3 regions of the Streptomyces sp. NPDC091682 genome follow, and region 1 is predicted to be linked to each of the others. Evidence: riboswitches for the same ligand, from Rfam matches in the RefSeq annotation. Region 1 holds a riboswitch; each other region holds the start of a gene.

Region 1 (7,648 bases):
CTTCGCGACCTGCGCCGTGGACGCCAGTTCGCCCCGCCCCGCGGCGCCGTCGTAGAGCCCCATGACGCCTTCGACGACGGCCAGGTCACACCCGACCGCCCCGTGTGCGAACAGCGGAGCGACCAGCTCCGGCCCGCACATGAAGGCGTCGAGGTTGCGCCCCGGCCGGCCGGTGGCCAGCGCGTGGTAGCCGGGGTCGATGTAGTCGGGCCCGGCCTTGTGCGGGGACACGGCGAGGCCGCGCTCCGAAAAGGCCGCCATCAGGCCCGTGGCCACGGTGGTCTTGCCGCTGCCCGAGGAGGGAGCGGCTATGACCAGCCGGGGCACGTTGAACGGGTACGAAGTCACCACTCGATGCCCTTCTGGCCCTTCTGTCCCGTGTCCATCGGGTGCTTGACCTTGGTCATCTCGGTGACGAGGTCCGCGAACTCCACCAGCTTCTCCGGCGCGTTGCGGCCCGTGATCACCACGTGCTGCGTGCCGGGACGGCCCCGCAGCACCTCGATGACCTCGTCGACGTCGATCCAGCCCCAGTGCATCGGGTAGGCGAACTCGTCGAGCACGTACAGCTTGTGCGTCTCGGCGGCCAGATCGCGCTTGACCTGCTCCCAGCCCTCCTTGGCCGCCTGCTCGTTGTCGAGCTGCGCGTCCCGCTGGACCCAGGACCAGCCCTCGCCCATCTTGTGCCAGACGACGGAGCCGCCCTCGCCGGAGGCGCCGAGCACCTTCAGCGCGTTCTCCTCGCCGACCTTCCACTTCGCCGACTTGACGAACTGGAACACCCCGATCGGCCAGCCCTGGTTCCAGGCGCGCAGCGCCAGCCCGAAGGCCGCCGTGGACTTGCCCTTGCCGGGGCCGGTGTGGACGAAGACCAGCGGACGGTTGCGGCGCTGGCGCGTCGTGAGCCCGTCGTCCGGAACGACGGACGGCTGTCCCTGAGGCATTACGCGGCCCTCCTGTTGCTGCTGTGGGGTGAAGCGGTGGACGTCACCGCGGTACGTACGTTCTTCACGAGCCCGGCCAGCGAGTCGGCCCGCAGCCCGTCGAGCGTGACGGCGGGCCCGCCGAGGTCGCGGGCCAGTACGCCGGCCAGTCCCAGCCGGACCGGCCCGGACTCGCAGTCCACGACCACCGAGGCGACGCCCCCGGCCTGCAGCAGCCGCGCGCTGTGCCCCGCGAGCTCCCGCGGGCTGCTGTCCGTACGGCCCCCGGCGTTCCCGGCCGAGGTGGCCCGCCCGTCGGTGACGACCACGAGCAGCGGCCGGCGCGAGGGATCCCGCAGCCGCTCGATCCGCAGCACCTCGTGGGCCTTCAGCAGCCCGGCCGCCAGCGGGGTGCGGCCGCCCGTCGGCAGCTGCTCCAGCCGGGCCGCAGCCGCGTCCACCGAGGAGGTCGGCGGCAGGGCCAGGTCGGCCGTGGACCCCCGGAAGGTGATCAGACCGACCTTGTCCCGGCGCTGGTAGGCGTCCAGGAGCAGGGACAACACGGCGCCCTTGACCGCGCTCATGCGCTGCCGGGCGGCCATGGAGCCGGAGGCGTCGACGACGAAGAGGACGAGGTTGCCCTCGCGCCCCTCCCGCGCGGCCTGGCGCAGATCGTCCTTGCGGATCACGAGGCCGCGCCCGTCGCGCCCGCGCGCCTTCTGGTGCGGGGCGGCGGCCTGGATGGTGGCGGTCAGGTGCAGTTTCGTCAGGTGTCCGCGCGGGCGCTGGGCGCCGGTGGTACGGCCGTGGGAGGTACGGGCGCGGGAACGGCGGCCCGACGCGCCCTCGCCGAGGCCGGGCACGCTGAGCATCTTGGTCCGGAACGGCTCGGCGGCACCTACCGCGGCCTGCTCGGGCCCGGTGCCCTCCTGGGCGGCGGGCTGCGGGGCCTCCGGGGCTTCCGCCGGCGCCTCGCCGCTTTCGGGGGTCTCGGGGGCCTCGACCGAGGGACCCGGGTCCTGGGGTCCGCCGTCCTGCGGGGGCGTGCCGCCCGGGCCGCCGTCGGGTCCGCCGTCCCCGGGCCCGTCGTCGTCGGGGCCCTCGGGCTCCGGCTCGGGCTCCGGCTCCTCGTCGGGGAACCCGTCCAGGATCCGGTCGAGCAGGTCCTCGTCCAGTCCCGGCGCGTCGAACGGGTTGCGGCGGCGCCGGTGGGGGAGCGCCAGCAGGGCGGCCTGCCGGACGTCCTCCTTGCGCACGTCGGTCCGCCCGGCCCAGGCGGCCAGCGCGGTCGCGGTCCGGGCCATCACGATGTCGGCACGCATCCCGTCGACCTCGAACCCGGCGCAGGTCGCCGCGATCTGCAGGAGCGCGGTGTCGCCGAGCGAGACCTTCGGGAGCAGCGCCCGCGCGGCCACCACCCGGGCGCGGACCTCGTGCTCCTCCCCGGCCCAGCGGTTCGCGAAGCCCGCCGGGTCGTCCTCGTAGGCGAGCCGGCGCCGGACCACCTCGACGCGCTGGGCGGGCTCGCGGGAGGCGGCCACCTCGACGGTGAGTCCGAACCGGTCGAGGAGCTGCGGCCGCAGCTCGCCCTCCTCCGGGTTCATCGTGCCGACGAGCAGGAAGCGGGCGGCGTGCCGGACGGAGACGCCCTCGCGCTCCACGTACGAGGCGCCCATCGCGGCGGCGTCCAGCAGCACGTCCACCAAGTGGTCGTGGAGGAGGTTCACTTCGTCGACGTAGAGGATCCCGCGATGCGCGTCGGCCAGCAGGCCGGGCTCGAAGGCCTTCACCCCCTCGGCGAGGGCGCGTTCGATGTCCAGAGCACCGACCAGCCGGTCTTCGGAGGCGCCGACGGGCAGCTCCACCATGCGCGCGGGCCGCAGGGCGCCGGGCCCGGACTCGTGCGGGCCGTCCGGGCACGACGGGTCGGGCGCGGCCGGCGCGCAGGAGAACCGGCAGCCGGGAACGACGTCGACCTGCGGCAGCAGCGCCGACAGCGCGCGCACGGCGGTGGACTTGGCGGTCCCCTTCTCGCCGCGCACGAGCACCCCGCCGACCGCCGGGCTCACGGCGTTGAGGAGCAGGGCCAGGCGCAGGTCGCCCTGGCCCACCACCGCCGTGAAGGGGAAGGGGATGCTCATGTGTTGCTCACTCCTTGGAAGGTGAGGACCGTTGCCGGGTGCGGCGCCGCTGCCGGGGCTCCGCCCCGGACCCCGCGCCTCAATCGCCGGCGGGGCTTGATTCGGCTGGTGCCGTGCGCCCGGTGCGGTGGGAATGCGCGGGTCTGGGCGGAGCCCCGTTCCGGGAAGGGACGGGGCGGGGGAGAGCCCCGCAGGGCCCGGGCGCCCGTCACGGCGCGCCCGGCGGGAGGAAGGGGAGTCCTGCCGGGGCGCCGCCCTCGATCAGCCGAAGCAGCGCAACGGTGTCCGCGTGCTGCTCGATCAGGTCGCCCAGCAGGTCCAGCTGCTCCTCCCGCAGCGCGGCGAACGAGGTGTCCGGCGCCGGGACGAAACGGCGGCCGGCGGCCGCGGCCACCTCCCGCAGGAACGCCCGGCGGAAGCCGTCCGACTCCAGCGAGCCGTGCCAGTGGGTGCCCCACACCGACCCGACCCGGCAGCCGTCCAGGAAGGCCTCGCCGCCCAGCACCTCGGCCACGCCGTGGTGGATCTCGTAGCCCGCGACCTCCTCGCCCAGCGCCGAGCCCACGGGGCGGGCCAGGGTCTTCTCCCGCTCGAAGCGGACCCGTACGGGGAGCAGGCCGAGGCCGTCGACCTCGCCCGCCTTCGATTCGACCTCGTCCGAGATCCGCTCGCCCAGCGCCTGGAACCCGCCGCAGATGCCCAGCACCGGCCGCCCCTCGGCGGCCCGCCGCAGCAGCGCGTCCGCGAGCCCGCGCTCGCGCAGCCACTGGAGGGCCTTCACCGTGCCCCGGGTGCCGGGTACGACGACCAGGTCCGCGTCGGCCAGTTCCTCGGCCCGGTCCACGAACCGCACGACGACCCCCGGCTCCGCCGCGAGCGCGTCGACGTCCGTGAAGTTCGACATCAGCGGCACCGCGCACACGGCGACCCGCAGCACGTCCTCGCCCACCGGGGGCGCGACCACGGACTCGCGCACCGCTCCGCGCAGGGAGACCCGCAGGCCGTCCTCCTCGTCGATGCCCAGGCCGTGCTGGAACGGCAGCACCCCGTACGTGGCCCGGCCCGTCAGGCCGCGGAGCATCTCCATGCCGGGCTCCAGCAGCGACACGTCGCCGCGGAACTTGTTGACCACGTAGCCGGCGATCAAGGACTGGTCCTCGGGGGAGAGCAGCGCCGTCGTCCCGAAGAAGGACGCGAAGACGCCGCCGCGGTCGATGTCCCCGACCACGACCACCGGGAACCGCGCGGCCCGCGCGATCCCCATGTTCACGATGTCGGTCCGGCGCAGGTTGATCTCGGCCGGGCTTCCCGCCCCCTCGCAGATCACGGCGTCATACGTGCCCCGCAACTGCTCCAGGCAGTCCGTGACGATGCCGAGCAGCTGCTCCTGGCGCCCGCCGTGGTAGCCGCGGGCGCTCATCTCGCCCACCGGCTTGCCCAGCAGCACCACTTGACTGCTGCGGTCGCTGCCCGGCTTGAGCAGCACCGGGTTCATCAGTGCCGTCGGCTCCACGCGGGCCGCCTGGGCCTGCATCGCCTGGGCGCGCCCGATCTCGGCGCCCTCCAGCGTCACGAAGGAGTTCAGCGACATGTTCTGCGCCTTGAAGGGCGCGACCTTCACGCCCTGTCTGGCCAGCCAGCGGCAGATGCCCGCCGTGACCACGCTCTTGCCCGCGTCCGACGTGGTGCCCGCGACCAGCAGACCGCCGCCGCGCTTCGCGCCGCTCATGCGCGTCCCCCTCGTACTCGTGTCACGAGCAGCCGGGCGGCCACGCAGGCGCCGAGGGCCAGCCAGGTCACCTGCCGCGACAGCCGTACCGCACGCTCGATGTCCGCGACCTCCACCGGCCGCCCCGCCCCGCCGTTCAGTACGGCCCGGTGCTCGACCCGGCCGCCGTACGCGAGGGTGCCGCCCAGTCTGACGCCCAGCGCCCCGGCGAAGGAGGCCTCGACGGGTCCAGCGTTCGGGCTCGGGTGCGCGGCGGCGTCCGCGCGCCAGGCCCGTACGGCGCCCCGCCGGTCGGGGCCGGCCAGTACGGCGGCGACCGCCGTCAGCCGGGCTCCCGGCCAGCCGGCCAGGTCGTCGAGCCGGGCGGAGGCCCAGCCGTAGCGCAGGTAGCGGGGGGACTTGTGGCCGACCATCGCGTCCAGGGTGTTCACGGCGCGGAAGGCCAGCAGTCCGGGGACTCCGGCGACGGCGCCCCACACGAGGGCGCCGACCACCGCGTCGGAGGTGTTCTCGGCGACGGACTCCACGACGGCGCGGGCCATCTGCTGCCCGTCCAGGGCCTGCGGGTCGCGTCCGCACAGGTGGGGCAGCCGCTCCCGGGCCACCTCGGCGTCCCCGGCGGCGAGCGCGCCGCCGATGGCGCGGGCCTCCCGGCCCAGGGAGGTGCCGCCCACGACGGCCCAGGTGGCGGCGGCGGTCAGGGCGATACGGGCGGCCGCGGGCCGGGAGCGCACGGCTCGGGCGCCCAGCACTCCGACGGCGGCCGCGCCCCCGGCGCACACCAGGGTGTGCAGGAGGCCCCGGGCGCGGTCGTCGCGCCACAGGGAGCGTTCGACGGCGGTGGCGGCCCGTCCGAAGGCGGCCACGGGGTGCCCTCGGCGCGGATCCCCGAGGATCCGGTCGCCGATCAGGCCCGCCGTGGCGCCGTACGCAAAGACGCGATCGGCACGCATGGTGGCAGGTATGTCCTCACTCAGGGTCCGCGCCCTGGTTCGACGTGTCCGGCGGCGAGAGTTCCTGGCTCCCGGGACGCACGCACGGCGTGCGGTTCCGGTGACAGTGGCGGGACCGCGCCGGATTCGCACCGGACTTCCTCTCCATGCCGCCGTATTGGCTCCGGCAGTCCACCACGCACGTCGAAGGCCCGTCAACTCGCCGTTGACCTGCGGCGCGGCAGGGGCACGGGATGCGAAAAGCTCCCTCCGGGACAAACCCGGAGGGAGCCTTCACGCCCGGTCGGCCGCGGGGCGGCGGATCAGGCGACGATCAGGTAGATCCCGTAGCCCACGGCCGCCGCGATGACGGCGAAGCAGGCGTACGCGCCGCTGCGGGCGAGGGTGGCGGTGCCGCCCTGCTCGGTGGCGGTCTCGTGCTTGGACAGGCCCACCAGGCCCAGGGTGAAGAGGGTCACGAGGGCGACGGTGGCGAAGAGGCTGACCCCGAAGACGGAGCCGAGCGCTTCCCAGTCGATCTTCATACTGCCGCTTTCTGAATGTCCGGGTCTGTGTCTCTGTCTCGGTCAGACCGCGGCGGCCGGAGCCGCCGGGGTCTGCGTCGCGGCCGGGATGGTGGCCTTGAGGGCTTCGTCCGTGACCTCGGCGGTCGTTGCCGCGGCGGTGGTGGTGCCGGCGGCGGCGACGGTCGGCGGGACGGTGACCGCGGCGATCGCCGTGGTGACGACACCCGGCTCCTCGGCGCGGGCCTGCTCCACCTCGTTGACGTTGTTGTGGTCGACGACCTGGCGGCGCGAGATGAGCCAGATGGCCAGGCAGGAGCCGACCAGGAAGACCGTGACCGCGGCGATGCCGACGTCACCGATGCGCATGACCAGCTCGGCACCGGCCGAGACCAGCGCGGCGGCCGGCAGGGTCAGGCCCCAGGCGACGAACATGCGGGTCGCGGTGGACCAGCGGACCACACCGCCCTTGCGGCCCAGGCCCGCACCCATGACCGCACCGGAGCACGAGTGGGTGGTGGAGAGCGAGAAGCCCAGGTTCGAGGAGGCGAGGATGACGGACGCGGCCGAGGTCTGGGCGGCGAAGCCCTGCTGCGGGTGCAGGTCGGTCAGGCCGCTGCCCATGGTGCGGATGATGCGCCAGCCGCCCAGGTAGGTGCCCATCGCGATGGCCATACCGGCGGAGACGATGACCCAGACCGGCGGGTTCGCGTCGGGCGCGATCGCGCCGCCGGCGATGAGGGCCAGGGTGATGATGCCCATCGTCTTCTGCGCGTCGTTGGTGCCGTGCGCGAGGGAGACGAGACCGGCCGAGGCGATCTGGCCGGCGCGGTATCCCTTGGCGGAGGTCTTCTCGCCGACCTTGTTCCCCAGCTTGTACGTGACCTTGGCGGCCAGGTACGCGGCGATGCCGGCCACCAGCGGGGCGGCGATCGCGGGGATGAGGACCTTGGTGATGACGACGCTGCCGTTGACCGCGCCGATGCCGGCGGAGGCGACCGCGGCACCGATGAGGCCACCCATCAGGGCGTGCGAGGAGCTGGAGGGAAGACCGACCAGCCAGGTGACGAGGTTCCAGAGGATCGCTCCGACCAGGGCGGCGAAGATCACCTCTGGCTGGATGCCCTCCTCGTTGACGAGCCCCTTGGAGATCGTCTTGGCGACCTCCACGGACATGAACGCGCCGACGAGGTTGAGCACGGCGGACATGGCCACCGCCGTCTTGGGCTTGAGGGCGCCGGTCGAGATGGTGGTAGCCATCGCGTTGGCTGTGTCGTGGAAACCGTTCGTGAAGTCGAACACGAGAGCGGTAATGATCACGATCCCGAGGAGAAGCGTTATGTGCTCCATTTACCCAGGCTTCTGTTTGACGTCAGTGGCTCGGCGACCGTAGGCAACC
Region 2 (7,648 bases), on a different contig from region 1:
GGCTGTTGCCCGTCGGGTTGGTCACCCCGGAGGTCGCCGGCGGCATGCGGTACGCCCGGATCGTGGCGGACGAGCTGGTCTTCGCCTACGCCCTCGACGGGCCCACCAGCGTGCGCTCCCTCACCGACGGCGACGTGGAGCGCGTCGGGATCGAGGAGCTGGGGCAGGCCGCGTACGCCAACCTGATGCGCGTCCCCGTCACGTACGAGGAGATTCCCGTCGAGGGGCGGGCCACGCTGCACTCCGTCTACGGCGACTCGCACTTCGTGGCATCCAAGGCGTTGTACCTGGGCGAGCTGGCCCGCCAGGTCACCGGAGAGCCGCTGCCGTCCGCCGGTGCCCTCGTCGTCGTTCCCACCCGGCACCTGCTGGCCTTCCATCCGGTGGTCGACGGCTCGGTGGTGGACGCCCTCAACGACCTGGCCGCGTACGCGCTGGGCGCCTACGAGGACGGGCCCGGGCCGCTGTCGCCGCGCGTGTACTGGTGGCACCAGGGCGGCCTGACCTCGCTCACGGTCGTCGACGAGGACACGCGCACGCTGTCGCTGCAGCCGCCGCAGTCCCTGCTCGGTCTGATGAAGGGGCTGGTCCGCCTCGACCGCGCCGGCCGCATCGCCGTGCCCGCCGCGGACCCGGAGGCCCCGGACCCGGAGGCCCCGGACCCGGAGGCCCCGGACCCGGAGGCCCCGGACCCGGCCGTCCTCACCCGCGCGACCGCCGAGTCGGTGGCCCGGCTCGCACAGGACCCGTCGGGGCTGGGCGACGCCTTCGCCTCGGCCCTGGCCCTCGCGCACGTCCGCTGCGTCGCCGATCCCCGCGCGAGCGACGTCGTCACGTGGGACGCGTGGGAGACGGCCGTGCGGCTCGGCTCCGCGCTGTTCACCGGATGCGAGCCGGAGCAGTGGTACCTGGGCGAGGAGAACACCCTGCGGCTTTCCGCCAGGGCCGCGGCTCCGCCCCCGGACGCCCGCGCCTGGCTCGACGCGGTCTACCTCGCGCTCGCCTGCCGCGCGCACGACCGGGTGGCCCGGCTGTGCGAGGTCCCGCCGGAGACGTTGCGGCAGGACGACAGCGTCGACGCCTACGTCCTGCACTGGATAGACACCCTGCGGACCTACCTCACCGGCGGCCCGGGCGACGCGGTCGTGGAGAAGCTGCTCGCCACCATGCAGGCGTCCCTGCCCGAGACGCTGACCCACTCCCCGGCCGATTTCGTGAACCGCGTCGACTATCAGCCGGTCGCGCTGTTCCACCGCCTCTTCACGGGGGACCACCAGGCCTTCGGCGAGGTGCTCGCCGAAGCGCTCGCGGAACACGGCGGCTACTGGGCGCAGTCGGCGGCGCCGCGCTCCCGCGTGGCGCTCGGCCCGCTCGCCATGGCCTGCCTCGCCCACGACCAGGGCTTCCCGCTCGACCCGGAACTGCCGTGCCTGCCCCGGTACCTCGTCGACGGCAAGAGGGTCGAGAGCATCTCCTGACCTGTCGGCGGCGTGCCGTACCGCAAGGTGATTGTCGGATTGGGTTAGGTTTGCCCCGATATTCGTTTCGGGATTCCGAGAGGGACGCTCATGGCGATCGATCTGGACAAGGTGCTCGACAAGGCGTGGGCCGACAAGCCGCTCGCCGAGGTGCTCGCGGCTCCCATTGCCGCGCTCAAGGGTGTCAGCGACGAGGACGGCAAGCTGCTGCACCAGGCGTTCGGGGTCAAGACCGTCGCCGACTTCGGGCAGCTGAAGTACGTCCGCTGGGCCCAGGCCCTCGTCGCGCTGAACCAGACCGTCAAGGCGTAGTGGTCCAGGTCCGCGTACTCGGGGTTCGTGGGCCTGAACAAAAGAAGCCGTCCCCCTCACCCTTCGGCAGGGTGAGGGGGACGGCTCGTGTGACGGCGGAGCGGACTACTCCGCCTCGCCCTCCAGGTTGCCCTCCGTGTCCAGGTACACCTGGCGCAGCGATTCGAGGACCTGCGGGTCCGGCTTCTCCCACATGCCGCGCGACTCGGCCTCCAGCAGGCGCTCCGCGATGCCGTGCAGGGCCCAGGGGTTGGCCTCCTCCAGGAAGGCGCGGTTCGTCGGGTCCAGGACGTACGTCTCGGTGAGCTTGTCGTACATCCAGTCCGCGACCACGCCCGTCGTGGCGTCGTAGCCGAAGAGGTAGTCCACCGTCGCCGCGAGCTCGAAGGCGCCCTTGTAGCCGTGGCGGCGCATCGCCTCGATCCACTTGGGGTTCACGACGCGGGCACGGAAGACGCGGCTGGTCTCCTCGACCAGGGTGCGGGTCTTGACCGTCTCCGGGCGGGTGGAGTCACCGATGTAGGCCTCGGGGGCGGTGCCGCGCAGGGCGCGGACCGTGGCCACCATGCCGCCGTGGTACTGGAAGTAGTCGTCCGAGTCCGCGATGTCGTGCTCGCGGGTGTCCGTGTTCTTCGCCGCGACCGTGATCCGCTTGTAGGCCGTCTCCATCTCGTCCCGGGCGGGGCGGCCCTCCAGGCCCCGGCCGTACGCGTAGCCGCCCCACACCGTGTAGACCTCCGCGAGGTCGGCGTCCGTACGCCAGTCGCGGGAGTCGATCAGCTGCAGGATGCCGGCCCCGTATGTGCCCGGGCGCGAGCCGAAGATACGGGTCGTCGCGCGGCGCTCGTCACCGTGCTCGGCCAGGTCCGCCTGGGCGTGGGCCCGGACGAAGTTCTGGTCGGCGGGCTCGTCCAGGGACGCCGCGAGCCGCACCGCGTCGTCCAGCAGGCCGATGACGTGCGGGAACGCGTCCCGGAAGAAGCCCGAGATGCGCAGCGTCACGTCGATGCGCGGGCGGCCGAGCTCATCGAGCGGGATCGGCTCCAGGCCGGTGACGCGGCGCGAGGCCTCGTCCCAGACCGGGCGGACGCCCAGCAGGGAGAGGGCCTCGGCGACGTCGTCGCCGGAGGTGCGCATCGCGCTCGTGCCCCACAGGGACAGACCGACCGAGGCCGGCCACTCGCCGTTGTCGGTGCGGTAGCGGCTCAGGAGGGAATCTGCCAGGGCCTGGCCCGTCTCCCACGCCAGGCGGGAGGGGACGGCCTTCGGGTCGACCGAGTAGAAGTTGCGGCCGGTCGGCAGGACGTTCACCAGGCCGCGCAGCGGCGAACCCGAGGGGCCCGCCGGGACGAAACGGCCGTCCAGGGCCGCGACCACATGGGCGATCTCGTCCGTGGTCCCGGCCAGGCGCGGGACCACCTCGCGGGCCGCGAAGGACAGGACCGCCGCGACGTCCGCCGGGTGGTCCGCCGCGACCGTCGACACGGCGTCCAGGGACCAGTTCGCGTCCTCCATCGCCTGGACCAGGGCGCGGGCCTGCGCCTCGACCTCGTCCGCCGAGGTGCGGGTGGCCTTGGACTCGTCCAGGCCGAGCGCCTCGCGCAGACCCGGAAGGGCCGTCGTACCGCCCCAGATCTGCCGGGCGCGCAGGATCGCGAGGACCAGGTTGACCCGGGCCTCTCCGGTCGGCGCGCCGCCGAGCACGTGCAGACCGTCACGGATCTGGGCGTCCTTGACCTCGCACAGCCAACCGTCGACGTGCAGCAGGAAGTCGTCGAAGCCGTCGTCGTCCGGACGCTCCTCCAGACCCAGGTCGTGGTGGAGCTTCGCGGCCTGGATCAGGGTCCAGATCTGGGCGCGGATGGCCGGCAGCTTCGCCGGGTCCATCGCGGAGATCTGCGCGTACTCGTCCAGGTGCTGCTCCAGGCGCGCGATGTCGCCGTACGACTCCGCGCGCGCCATCGGCGGCACCAGGTGGTCGACCAGCGTGGCGTGCACGCGGCGCTTGGCCTGCGTGCCCTCGCCCGGGTCGTTGACCAGGAACGGGTAGATGAGGGGCAGGTCGCCGAGGGCGGCGTCCGGCGCGCACGCGGCGGACAGGCCCGCGTTCTTGCCCGGCAGCCACTCCAGGTTGCCGTGCTTGCCCAGGTGGATCATCGCGTCGGCGCCGAAGCCGCCGTCCTCGGCGCGCGCCTGGATCCACCGGTACGCCGCCAGGTAGTGGTGCGAGGGCGGCAGGTCCGGGTCGTGGTAGATCGCGATCGGGTTCTCGCCGAAGCCGCGCGGCGGCTGGATCAGGATGAGGAGGTTCCCGCGGCGCAGCGCCGCGAGCACGATGTCACCCTCCGGGTTCGCGGAGCGGTCCACGAACATGTTGCCCGGGGCCTCGCCCCAGTGCTCGGTGACGCTGTCGCGCAGCTCGGCCGGGAGCTCGGCGAACCAGCGCTTGTAGTCGGCGGCCGGGATCCGGACCGGGTTGCGGGCCAGCTGCTCCTCGGTCAGCCAGTCCTGGTCGTGGCCGCCGGCCTCGATCAGGGCGCGGATCAGCTCGTCGCCGTCGCCCGAGACCAGGCCCGGGATCTCCTCGGTCGGCCCGAAGTCGTAACCGCCGGCGATGAGGGTGCGCAGCAGCTCCACGGCGCTGGCCGGGGTGTCCAGGCCGACCGCGTTGCCGATGCGGGAGTGCTTGGTCGGGTACGCGGAGAGGACCAGCGCGACCTTCTTGTCGCGGCGTTCGATGTGCCGCAGGCGGGCGTGGCGCACGGCGATGCCCGCGACCCGGGCGGCCCGCTCGGGGTCGGCCACGTAGGCGGGCAGGCCGTCGTCGTCGAGCTCCTTGAAGGAGAACGGGACGGTGATCAGACGGCCGTCGAACTCGGGCACCGCGACCTGCGTGGCGGCGTCCAGCGGGGACAGGCCCTCGTCGTTCTCCTCCCAGGCGGAGCGCGACCCGGTCAGGCACAGGGCCTGCAGGATCGGCACTCCGAGGCCGGCGAGCGCGCCCGCGTCCCAGGACTCGTCGTCGCCGCCCGCCGAGGCGGTGGCGGGCTTGGTGCCGCCGGCCGCGAGGACGGTGGTGACGACCGCGTCGGCCGACTCCAGCGCGGCGATCAGCTCCGGCTCGGGGGAGCGCAGGGAGGACACGTACAGGGGCAGCGCCCGGGCGTCGTGGGCCTCGATCGCGTCGCACAGGGCGTGCACGAAGGAAGTGTTCCCGCTCATCTGGTGGGCGCGGTAGTACAGCACGGCGACCCGCGGGCCCGTGGTGGTCCCGGGCGTGCGCTCCAGCGGGCCCCAGGTGGGCGCGGCGGCGGGGGGCTCGAAGCCGTGGCCGGTCAGCAGCACCGTGTCGGACAGGAAGCGGGCCAGCTGCTCCAGGTTGGCCGGGCCGCCGTGGGCGAGGTAGCCGTGCGCCTCGGCCGCGATGCCGATGGGGACCGTGGAGGCCTCCATGAGCTGGGCGTCCGGGGCCTGCTCGCCGGTCAGGACCACGACCGGACGGGTCTGGTCGGGGGCGAGGAGCAGGTCGAGGCCGTCCTGCCAGGCGCGGAGGCCGCCGAGGAGGCGTACGACGACCAGGTCGGCCCCGTCGAGGAGGCCGGGGAGGTCGTCGAGGGGGAGACGGGAGGGGTTCGCGAACCGGTACGGGACGGGTCCGTCCGCCGTGTTCGCCGCGCGGGCGCTGAGCAGATCGGTGTCGGACGTCGACAGCAGCAGGATCATGCGGCGGCAGGCCTTCCTCGGGGTTTCCGCGCCCCGGGCAGTGTTGAGGACAGCGGGAGTTCCTGACTCACCCCGGTCGCCGGATCGCTCCGCGGGGTTCACAGTGGCGGGACCGCGCCGGAATCGCACCGGGCTTCCTCCCATGTCGCCGTCCTCGGCGACGGCGGACCGTGTGGTCCGCCGGAAGGTCATCTTAGGGGCGGGTGGCTGCCGCCGGGATGGCGGGTGGGGTGAGCCCCCGCTGGTTGCGGGTGCGGCGCCGTTGCCGGGGCTCTGCCCCGGACCCCGCGCCTCAAACTCCGGCGGGGCTGAACGGGCCGGGTGGCGCCGGACGGGCCGGGCAGGGCCGGGTGGGCAGCGCCGGGCAGGGCCGGGTGGGCCAGAAGGGTGGCTTGGGCGGTGCTGGGGGCGAATGTCGCTGGTGGGGGTGGTGACGGACACAGGTCGGGGGGACCCAATCGTGGGTATGCTCGCGGCCATGCCCCAGCCCCCTTCAGCCGCATCGCGGGACGAACCCGTCATACGGGAGCGTGGTGACGCCTGCCCGGGCGCGCTGCGGCTGCACGCGGCGGACGACGGGTTCCTGGCGCGGGTCCGGCTGCCGGGCGGGCTGCTCACCGTGGAGCAGGCGTCGGCGCTGGCGCTCGCCGCCGACCGGTTCGGGGACGGGCACCTGGAGCTGACCTCGCGCGGCAACGTGCAGCTGCGCGGACTGGCCGACGGGTGCGGCGGCGGGCTCGCGGAGCTGCTGGACGGGGCCGGGCTGCTCCCCGCGCCGAGCCACGAGCGGGTACGGAACATCGTGGCGACGCCCCTGTCCGGCCTGGACGGGCCGGAGGGCCCGGAGGGCCTGGACCGGCCCGACGCGCTGGCCCGGGCCATGGAGTTCGACCGGCTGCTGTGTGCGAGCCCCTGGGCGGCCGCGCTGTCCGGACGCTTCCTGTTCGCCTTCGACGACGGGCGCGGCGACGTGGCCGCGCTCGGCCCCGACGTGACCGTCCTCGGCCGCCCCGACGACCGGGCGCTGGTCAGGCTCGGCCGGACCCCCGACGCCGTGGAGCTCGCCGGCCGGGACACCCCCGGGGCGGCACTTGCGGCCGCCCGGTACTTCCTCGACGCCGCCGCCGCGGCCGGTACCCAGGCCTGGCGGGTCTCCGAACTGCCCGCCGAACACGCCCTGAAAGCAACCGAGTTCGCACGGCGCCTCGATACCGCCGGGATCGCCGCGACGCCGGTCGGCGCCGTGGACTGGCCGTACGCCGCGCCGCCCCGGCCGTCCGGCGCCGGCGGGCACGACGGCGCCACCCTGTGCGTACTGCCCCCGCTCGGCCGGCTCGACACCGCGCAGTGGCGCCTCCTGGCGCAGGTCGCGGACGGGGGGAGCGGCCAACTGCGCGTCACCCCGTGGCGCAGCGTCATCGTGCCCGGGGCCCGTGCCGACGGCGCCGCCCGCATCGAGGACGCCGGGCTGGTCATCACCCCCGACAGCGCCTGGGAGTCCGTCACCGCCTGTACCGGCCGGCCCGGTTGTGCGAAGTCCCGCGCGGACGTGCGCGCCGACGCGCGGGCCGTCGCCGACCGGGCGCGCGGTCCGCTGCCCGTGCACTGGTCCGGCTGCGAGCGCCGCTGCGGGCATCCGCGCGGCACCGCCTGGGTGGACCTGGTGGCCACCGGCTCCGGATACCGGCTCGCCGCGCCCGGCCGCCCCGAACACGAGGACGTACGGCCCTGTGATCTTGCCGCGGCACTCGCGGACGCCCGCACCGACCCCGACGTAGTGAAGAAATGAGCGAGTACACCGTGTTTGAGTACGAGAAGGACGGCGCGGCCATCTACCGCCAGTCCTTTGCCACGATCCGCGCCGAGGCGGACCTCTCCGGGCTGCCCGACACGGTTGCCCAGGTCGCGGTGCGCATGATCCACGCCTGCGGGATGACCGACCTCCCGCAGGACCTCGGGTACACCCCCGAGGTCGTGCTGCGCGCCCGCGCGGCGCTGGAGGTGGGCGCGCCGATCCTGTGCGACGTCCAGATGGTCGCCAGCGGTGTCACCCGCAAGCGCCTGCCCGCCGACAACGACGTGATCTGCACGCTCTCCGACCCGGCCGTACCGGAGCTCGCCGCCAAGATGGGCAC
Region 3 (7,648 bases), on a different contig from region 1:
GACTCCGTCATCACTGCCCTTCAGCCGCGGTTGGCAACAACGATGCTAACCGCGCCGACCCGCCCTCCCGGCGGGCGCGCCGCCATCCGTACGTTCCCCGAACAATGCGCCGGCCGGCCGGCCGTCGCGGCCGGCCGCGGGCCGGGTACGGCGCAGTCACGCGCCGTACCCGGTTCGTGCACTGCCTCAGCCGTGGCTGAAGCGGGGCGGGCGCTTGTCCACGAAGGCGGACATGCCCTCCTTCTGGTCGGCGGTGGCGAAGACCGCGTGGAACAGCCGGCGTTCGAAGCGGACGCCCTCGGTGAGAGTGGTCTCGAAGGCCCGGTTCACGGCCTCCTTGGCCATCATCGCGACCGGCTTGGACATCCCCGCGACGGTCTCGGCGACCGCGAGGGCCTCGGACAGCAGCTCGTCGGCCGGGACGATCCGGGAGACCAGGCCCGCCCTCTCGGCCTCGACCGCGTCCATGGTGCGGCCCGTCAGGCACAGTTCCATGGCCTTGGCCTTGCCGACGGCCCGGGTGAGCCGCTGGGATCCGCCGATCCCCGGGATCACCCCGAGCTTGATCTCGGGCTGCCCGAACTTCGCGGTGTCCGCGGCGAGCAGGATGTCGCACATCATCGCGAGCTCGCAGCCACCGCCCAGGGCGTAGCCGGAAACCGCCGCGAGGGTGGGCGTGCGGACCTGCCCGAGCCGGTCCCAGGCCGTGAACCAGTCCGAGAGGTACATGTCCATGTAGCTGCGCGGCCGCATCTCCTTGATGTCGGCGCCGGCTGCGAAGGCCTTCGCGGAGCCGGTCAGGACGATGCAGCCGACCTCCGGATCACGGTCCAGTTCCTCCGCGGCGGCCACCACCTCGGTCATGACCCGGAGGTTGAGGGCGTTGAGGGCCTCCGGCCGATCGAGGGTGAGGACGGCCACCCGCCCCTTGCGCTCCAGCAGGATGGTTTCGTAGGTCATGCGGGGGTTCCGTTCCGGGGTCGCAGGGTGTGGACGATCGCCGAGAAGTCGAGGCCCGCGCCCTCGCCGGCGGCGAAGTCGGCGTACAGCTCGGCGGCCTTCAGGCCCAGCGGCGCCTCCACCCCGCCGGCCCGCAGGGCGTTCGCCGCCAGGGCGAGGTCCTTGGCCATGAGGGGGGCGGCGAAGCCGGGAAGGTAGTCACGGTTGGCGGGGCTGCTCGGAACCGGTCCGGGCACGGGGCAGTTGACGGTGAGGGCCCAGCACTGGCCGGAGGCGGTGGAGGCCACGTCGTAGAGGGCCTGGTGGTCCAGGCCGAGGCTCTCGGCGAGGACGAAGGCCTCGCTCACCCCGATCATCGAGACGGCGAGGATCATGTTGTTGCAGATCTTCGCGGCCTGTCCGGCGCCCGCCGTCCCGCAGTGCACGGCCTTCTTGCCCATCGCGCCGAGCAGTGGCGCGGCCGCCGCGAACTCCTCGGCGCCGCCGCCCGCCATGAAGGTGAGGCTCGCCGCCTGCGCGCCGACCACCCCGCCCGAGACGGGCGCGTCCAGGGACCGGTGACCGGCCGCCCCGGCGGCCTCGTGGGCCGCCCGCGCGTCGGCCACGTCGATGGTCGAGCAGTCGACGAAGAGGGTGCCGGGCCGCGCGGCGGCCAGCAGCCCGCCCTCCCCGTACAGGGCGAGGACGTGCGCGCCCGCCGGCAGCATGGTGATCACCACGTCGGCCGCGGCGGCCGCCGAGGCGGCCGACACCGCCGGCTCCACCCCCGTCGCGGCGGCGCTGGCCAGCAGCTCCGGCACCAGGTCGAAGCCGAGGACACGATGTCCGGCCTTCACCAGGTTGGCCGCCATCGGGCCACCCATGTGGCCCAGTCCGACGAACGCCACGGTCCTGCTCACCAGGGCACCTCCTGAGTCGAATCCGTACGGGTCAGGGCCAGTTCGTGCGCGCCGAGCGGGGCGAAGTACCGTTCCACGTCCGCCGGACCCACCTCCGCCAGCGCGGGCGGCGACCACCGCGGGCTCCGGTCCTTGTCGATGACCTGTGCGCGGATCCCCTCCACCAGATCGGGGGAGGACAGCGCCGCGCAGGAGATCCGGTACTCCTGCTCCAGCGCCCGCTCCAACGGGCCGAGCCCGCGCACCCGGCGCAGGGCGGCCAGGGTCACCTTCAGCGCCGTGGGCGACTTGGCCCGCAGCGTGGCTGCGGCCTCCTTCGCCGCCGGGGCGCCGCTGTCGAGCAGGCGCTCCACGATGTCCTCCACCGTGTCCGCCGCGTAGCAGTGGTCGATCCACTCGCGGTCACCGTCGAGCGTGCCACCGGGAGCCGGAGCGACGTACCGTTCCAGCACTTCGTGTACGGAGGCCCGCGCCAGGTCGGCCGCCAGCCGCGGCAGCAGCTCCGAGGGGACGAAATGATCGGCCAGTCCGCAGAGCAGTGCGTCCGCCGCCCCGACCGGCGCCCCCGTCAGGGCCAGGTGGGTGCCCAGTTCCCCGGGCGCCAGCGCCAGCAGGTACGTGCCGCCGACGTCGGGGACGAAGCCGATGCCCGTCTCCGGCATGGCCACGCGGGAGCGTTCGGTGACGATCCGTACGGTGCCGTGGGCCGAGATCCCGACGCCGCCACCCATGACGATGCCGTCCATGAGGGCGACGTACGGCTTGGGGTAGCGGGCGATGCGGGCGTTGAGCCGGTACTCGTCGCGCCAGAAGTCGGCCGAGGCCCTGCCGCCCGTGCGGGCGTCCTCGTAGATCGCGCGGACGTCACCGCCCGCGCACAGGCCGCGCTCACCCGCGCCCTCGATGACGACGGCCGTGACGTCCGGGTCGTGCTGCCAGCGGGCGAGCGCCTCGTCGATGCGCAGCACCATGGGGTGGGTGAGGGCGTTCAGGGCCTTGGGGCGGTTGAGGGTGAGGTAGCCGGTGTGGCCCTCGGTCCGCAGGAGCACGTGGCCCTGGTCCTGGTCCTGGTCGTGGTTCCCGGGGGATCCGTGGTTCATCGCAGGGCCTCCGTGAGCCCGCGGGCGACGATGATGCGCATGACCTCGTTGGTGCCTTCCAGGATCTGGTGGACCCGAAGGTCGCGGACGATCTTCTCGATGCCGTACTCGCTCAAGTAGCCGTAACCTCCGTGGAGTTGGAGTGCCCGGTCGGCGACCGCGTAGCCGGTGTCCGTGGCGAACCGCTTGGCCATCGCGCACAGCTGCGGGGCCAGCGGGTCGCCCCGGTCCAGCGCGTCGGCGGCCTGGCGGACCAGGGCGCGGGCCGCGGCCAGCTCGGTGGCCATGTCCGCGAGCCGGAACTGCAGGGCCTGGGCGTCCAGCAGCCGGGCCCCGAAGGCCTCCCGGTCGGCCAGGTGCGCGAGGCTGCGGTCCAGCGCGCTCTGCGCACCGCCCAGGGAGCAGGCGGCGATGCCGAGGCGACCGCCGTTGAGGCCGTTCATGGCGATGCGGAAGCCGTCGCCGTCGGCGCCGAGCCGCCGATCGGCGGGGACGCGGACCCCGTCGAGGACCACCTGGCGGGTGGGTTGGGCGTTCCAGCCCATCTTGCGCTCGTTCGGACCGAAGGAGACCCCGGCATCCGCGCGTTCGACGACGAACGCGGAGATGCCGCCCGGGCCCTCCCCGCCGGTGCGGGCCATGACGATGTAGACCTCGGAGGCGCCGGCGCCGGAGATGAACTGCTTGACCCCGGTCAGCACGTAGCCGTCGCCGGTGCGCTCGGCCCGGGTGCGCAGCTGGGCCGCGTCGGATCCGGCGCCGGGCTCGGTCAGGCAGTAGCTGCCCAGCGACCGGGCGGAGCACAGGTCGGGGAGCCAGCGGGCCCGCTGGTCCGCGTCCCCGTACCGGTCGATCATCCAGGCGACCATGTTGTGGATGGAGAGGTATCCGGCGATGGAGGGGCAACCGGTGGCGAGGGTCTCGAAGACGAGGACGCCGTCGCTGCGGCTGAGGCCGCTGCCGCCGTGCTCCTCGCGGACGTAGACGCCGCCGAGCCCGAGGTCCGCCGCCTTGCGGATCACGTCCAGCGGGAAGTGCTTGTCCTGGTCCCAGGTGACGGCGTACGGGCCGAGCTGCTCCTGGGCGAAGTCGAGGGTGACTTCGGCGAGGGCGAGCTGATCGGGGCTGAGGGTGAGGGTCACCGGGCTCATCCCATCGTCGGGATGGTGAAGCTCGCGCCCTCCTTGGCCCCGGAGGGCCAGCGCGAGGTGACGGTCTTGGTGCGGGTGTAGAAGCGGATCGAGTCGGGGCCGTGCTGGTTCAGATCGCCGAAGCCGGACCGCTTCCAGCCGCCGAAGGTGTGATACGCCACGGGGACCGGGATCGGCACGTTGACGCCGACCATGCCGGCGCCCACCCGGCGGGTGAAGTCGCGCGCCGTGTCGCCGTCGCGCGTGAAGATCGCGACGCCGTTGCCGTACGGGTGCTCGGTGGGCAGCCGCAGGGCCTCCTCGTAATCGGCGGCCCGTACGACGGACAGCACCGGGCCGAAGATCTCCTCGCGGTAGATCCGCATCTGCGGGGTCACCCGGTCGAAGAGGGTGGCGCCGGCGAAGAAGCCGTCCTCGTGTCCGGGCAGGGTGAACCCGCGGCCGTCCACGACGAGTTCGGCGCCTTCGGTGGCTCCGATGCCGACGTAGCGGTTCACCCGGTCGAGGGCGTCCCGGCTGACCAGCGGCCCGAAATCGGCCTCGGGGTCGTCGGAGCGGCCCACCCGCAGGGTGGCGATCCGTTCCTTCAACTTTCCGACCAGGGCGTTCGCGGTCTCCTCGCCGACGGGGACGGCGACGGCGATGGCCATGCAGCGCTCGCCCGCGGAGCCGTAGCCGGCGCCGATGAGGGCCTCCACGGCCTGGTCGAGATCGGCGTCGGGCATCACGATCATGTGGTTCTTGGCGCCGCCGAAGCACTGGGCGCGCTTGCCGTGGGCCGCGGCGGTGGCGTAGATGTGCGCGGCGATCGGGGTGGAGCCGACGAAGCCGAGGGCTTGCACGCGCGGGTCTTCCAGGAGGGTGTCGACGGCTTCCTTGCCGCCGTTGACCACATTGAGCACGCCGGGCGGCAGCCCGGCCTCCAGGAACAGTTCGGCGAGGCGCAGCGGTACGGAGGGGTCGCGCTCGGAGGGCTTCAGGATGAAGGAGTTGCCGCAGGCCAGGGCGGGCGCGGCTTGCCACAGGGGGATCATCGCGGGGAAGTTGAAGGGGGTGATCCCGGCGACCACGCCGAGCGGTGAGCGCAGGGAGTGCACGTCGATCCCGGTGCCCGCGTTGTCGGTGAACTCGCCCTTCAGCAGGTGCGGGACGCCGGCGGCGAACTCGACCACCTCCAGACCGCGTTGCAGGTCACCGTGGGCGTCGGCGACGGTCTTGCCGTGTTCGCAGGACAACAGCCTTGCGAGGGAGTCCCGTTCGCCCTCGACCAGCTGGAGGAAGCGCAGCAGGACGCGCGAGCGGCGCTGCGGGTTCCACTGCCCCCAGTCGGCCTGCGCCTCCTCGGCGTTCGCGATGGCGGCCTCGGTGTCGGCCCGCCCCGCGAGCGGGACGCGGGCCTGGACGGAGCCGGTGTTGGGGTCGTACACGTCGGTGAAGAGTCCGGAGGATCCGGTGGTGTGCTTGCCGCCGATGAAATGGGTGAGTTCACGGACCATGGGTGCCTGCTCTCGTCAGGTTGGATCCGGGGATGGCACGACCGACCGGCGGACGGCACCCGATCGGGTGCGCCGCTGGGGAAGGCCGTGGGACTGGGTCGAATGGGACGACCTACGAGCGTGCGAACGTGTGCGCGCGCTCCGCCGGATCACCAGGGTCGTGGGTACAAACCGGTGCCATGCGTGTCTGCTCCATCCTCGTGGACAACACGGAACATCCGCGGCCGGTATCCTGACTCCCGGATCCCCGCGTGCCGCCCGCCTTCCCGACAGACCTCGTCAGTGGCGTGTGGATGGCAGCACACTCCCCGGTCACAGTGGCGGGACCGTGCCGGTTTCTCACCGGCTTCCCTGCACCGCGGACCTTGTGCCACGAACATATAGTTGGACGTCCTAGTAAGTCCAGAGCCGCCGCCGCGCGCCTTCCGTCCGGCCGCGGCGGCCGACCTGTCGTGCCGCCCGTGGGCCTGGCGCCCGCTCAGTTCCGTGCCGGGACGTCGTTCCTGGTCACCGGGTACGGGATGAAGGTGCTGCTGTTCTCGTCGACGGCCAGCGCCCGCCCGAGCGGCGGCACGGCCCGCTGCGGACAGTCGAGGCGTTCGCAGAGGCGGCAACCCATGCCGATGGGGGTGGCGGCCGCCGCGTTGTCGAGGTCGAGTCCGTCGGCGTACACGAGCCGCGAGGCGTGCCGGATCTCGCAGCCGAGCCCGATCGCGAAGGTCTTGCCCGGCTCGCCCCAGCCGCCGCGGTGGCGGGTGACGGCCCGGGCGGTCCACAAGTAGCGCTGCCCGTCGGGCATGGCGGCCACCTGGACGTGGATGCGGCCGGGCGCGGCGAAGGCCTCGTAGACGTTCCACAGCGGGCAGGTGCCGCCCGCGCGGGAGAAGTGGAATCCGGTCGCGGACTGCCTCTTGGACATGTTCCCGGCCCGGTCCACTCGGACGAAGGAGAAGGGCACCCCGCGCAGCCTGGGCCGTTGCAGGGTGCTCAGCCGGTGGCAGACCGTCTCGTAGCCGATCCCGAAGTGGTCGGTGAGTCGCTCGATGTCGTAGCGGAACTCCTCGGCGGCCGCGTGGAAGGCGCGGTACGGGAGGATGAGCGCGCCCGCGAAGTGGTTGGCGATCCCGATCCGCGCGAGGGCGTGGACGGGGGTGCCGGGCTCGAAGTCCTCGGCGGCCAGCCGGTCCAGCTCGTCCCCGTACTCGATCAGCGCCAGCTGGGTGGCCATTCGGAACGCCTGCTGTCCCGGCCGGAGCCGGTTCGACAGGTGCAGGACCCGGGCGGCGGGGTCGTAGTGGTGCAGCCGGTCGGAGTCCGTGGCCGTCCGGATCCCGTGCCGGTCGCCGAGCCGGCGGGTCAGCGCGCGGATGACGTCCCCCGGGCGGATGCCGATCTCGACGGCCAGGTCTTCGGCGGCGACATCGGTGTCGTGGAGGTAGTTCTGCCGCCGGTAGAAGAACTCGCGGATCTCCTCGTGGGGCGAGCGAGGGCTGTCGGTGGCCACGTCCCGGCCGTCGGCGGCGTCGGCGAGGCGCTCGGCCAGGAGCTGGCTGCGCCGGCCCAGGTCCAACAGCACCGAGGCGACCGCGGGCATGCGGGTGGCCAGTTCGGCCAGGTCGGAGGGGGATACGCGGGCGCGGGCCACCTCGTTCGCGAGCGCTTCGCGCAGGTCGGCGACCAGCCGGCTGGTGTCGCGTTCGGAGAAGAAGCCCGGGTCCACCCCGAAGGCCTCGGTGAGCCGCAGCAGGACGGGAACGGTGAGCGGCCGGGAGTCGTGCTCCATCTGGTTGAGGTAACTGGGGGAGATGGCGAGCACCCGGGCCAGGTCGGCCTGGGTCATCCGCCGCTCCTCGCGCAGCCGCCTCAGTCGTGCTCCCGCGTACGTCTTGCTCACCGAACTCCCTCGCCGTCTACCGAGCCGGACACGCGCCGCCAGGATACGGCGATCTTCGCGACCAGCGGGCTTCGCAACCTTGGCAATTTCGGGACCGAAGATTCGCAGACCTTGGCAGATGTACGTCCTTGATGGCACTCAGTGTCAG

The links. Region 1 has a riboswitch for cobalamin ahead of ACIQK6_RS13200 (cobalamin biosynthesis protein). Riboswitches for the same ligand answer to the same signal wherever they lie in the genome.
Region 2: linked by a shared signal. The riboswitch ahead of cobN (cobaltochelatase subunit CobN) and the one ahead of ACIQK6_RS13200 (cobalamin biosynthesis protein) in region 1 are both predicted to bind cobalamin.
Region 3: linked by a shared signal. The riboswitch ahead of ACIQK6_RS04610 (CoA-acylating methylmalonate-semialdehyde dehydrogenase) and the one ahead of ACIQK6_RS13200 (cobalamin biosynthesis protein) in region 1 are both predicted to bind cobalamin.

Annotation. Positions count from the first base shown of each region.
Region 1 covers NZ_JBIVTH010000005.1:39,484-47,131, reverse strand. Annotated here, with positions in the region: gene ACIQK6_RS13220 (cobyrinate a,c-diamide synthase) at 1-351, opposite strand, end outside; gene cobO (cob(I)yrinic acid a,c-diamide adenosyltransferase) at 345-944, opposite strand; gene ACIQK6_RS13210 (putative cobaltochelatase) at 944-3,064, opposite strand; gene ACIQK6_RS13205 (cobyric acid synthase) at 3,273-4,793, opposite strand; gene ACIQK6_RS13200 (cobalamin biosynthesis protein) at 4,790-5,746, opposite strand; cobalamin riboswitch at 5,782-5,929, opposite strand; gene ACIQK6_RS13195 (hypothetical protein) at 6,049-6,270, opposite strand; gene ACIQK6_RS13190 (anion permease) at 6,313-7,599, opposite strand.
Region 2 covers NZ_JBIVTH010000003.1:232,925-240,572, reverse strand. Annotated here, with positions in the region: gene ACIQK6_RS09120 (immunity 49 family protein) at 1-1,478, shown strand, start outside; gene ACIQK6_RS09115 (hypothetical protein) at 1,569-1,790, shown strand; gene cobN (cobaltochelatase subunit CobN) at 1,896-5,513, opposite strand; cobalamin riboswitch at 5,549-5,711, opposite strand; gene ACIQK6_RS09105 (cobalamin biosynthesis protein CobG) at 5,992-7,302, shown strand; gene ACIQK6_RS09100 (precorrin-8X methylmutase) at 7,299-7,648, shown strand, end outside.
Region 3 covers NZ_JBIVTH010000002.1:40,395-48,042, reverse strand. Annotated here, with positions in the region: gene ACIQK6_RS04635 (response regulator transcription factor) at 1-11, opposite strand, end outside; gene ACIQK6_RS04630 (enoyl-CoA hydratase) at 187-960, opposite strand; gene mmsB (3-hydroxyisobutyrate dehydrogenase) at 957-1,859, opposite strand; gene ACIQK6_RS04620 (enoyl-CoA hydratase/isomerase family protein) at 1,856-2,959, opposite strand; gene ACIQK6_RS04615 (acyl-CoA dehydrogenase family protein) at 2,956-4,110, opposite strand; gene ACIQK6_RS04610 (CoA-acylating methylmalonate-semialdehyde dehydrogenase) at 4,107-5,606, opposite strand; cobalamin riboswitch at 5,811-5,996, opposite strand; gene ACIQK6_RS04605 (short-chain fatty acyl-CoA regulator family protein) at 6,085-7,500, opposite strand.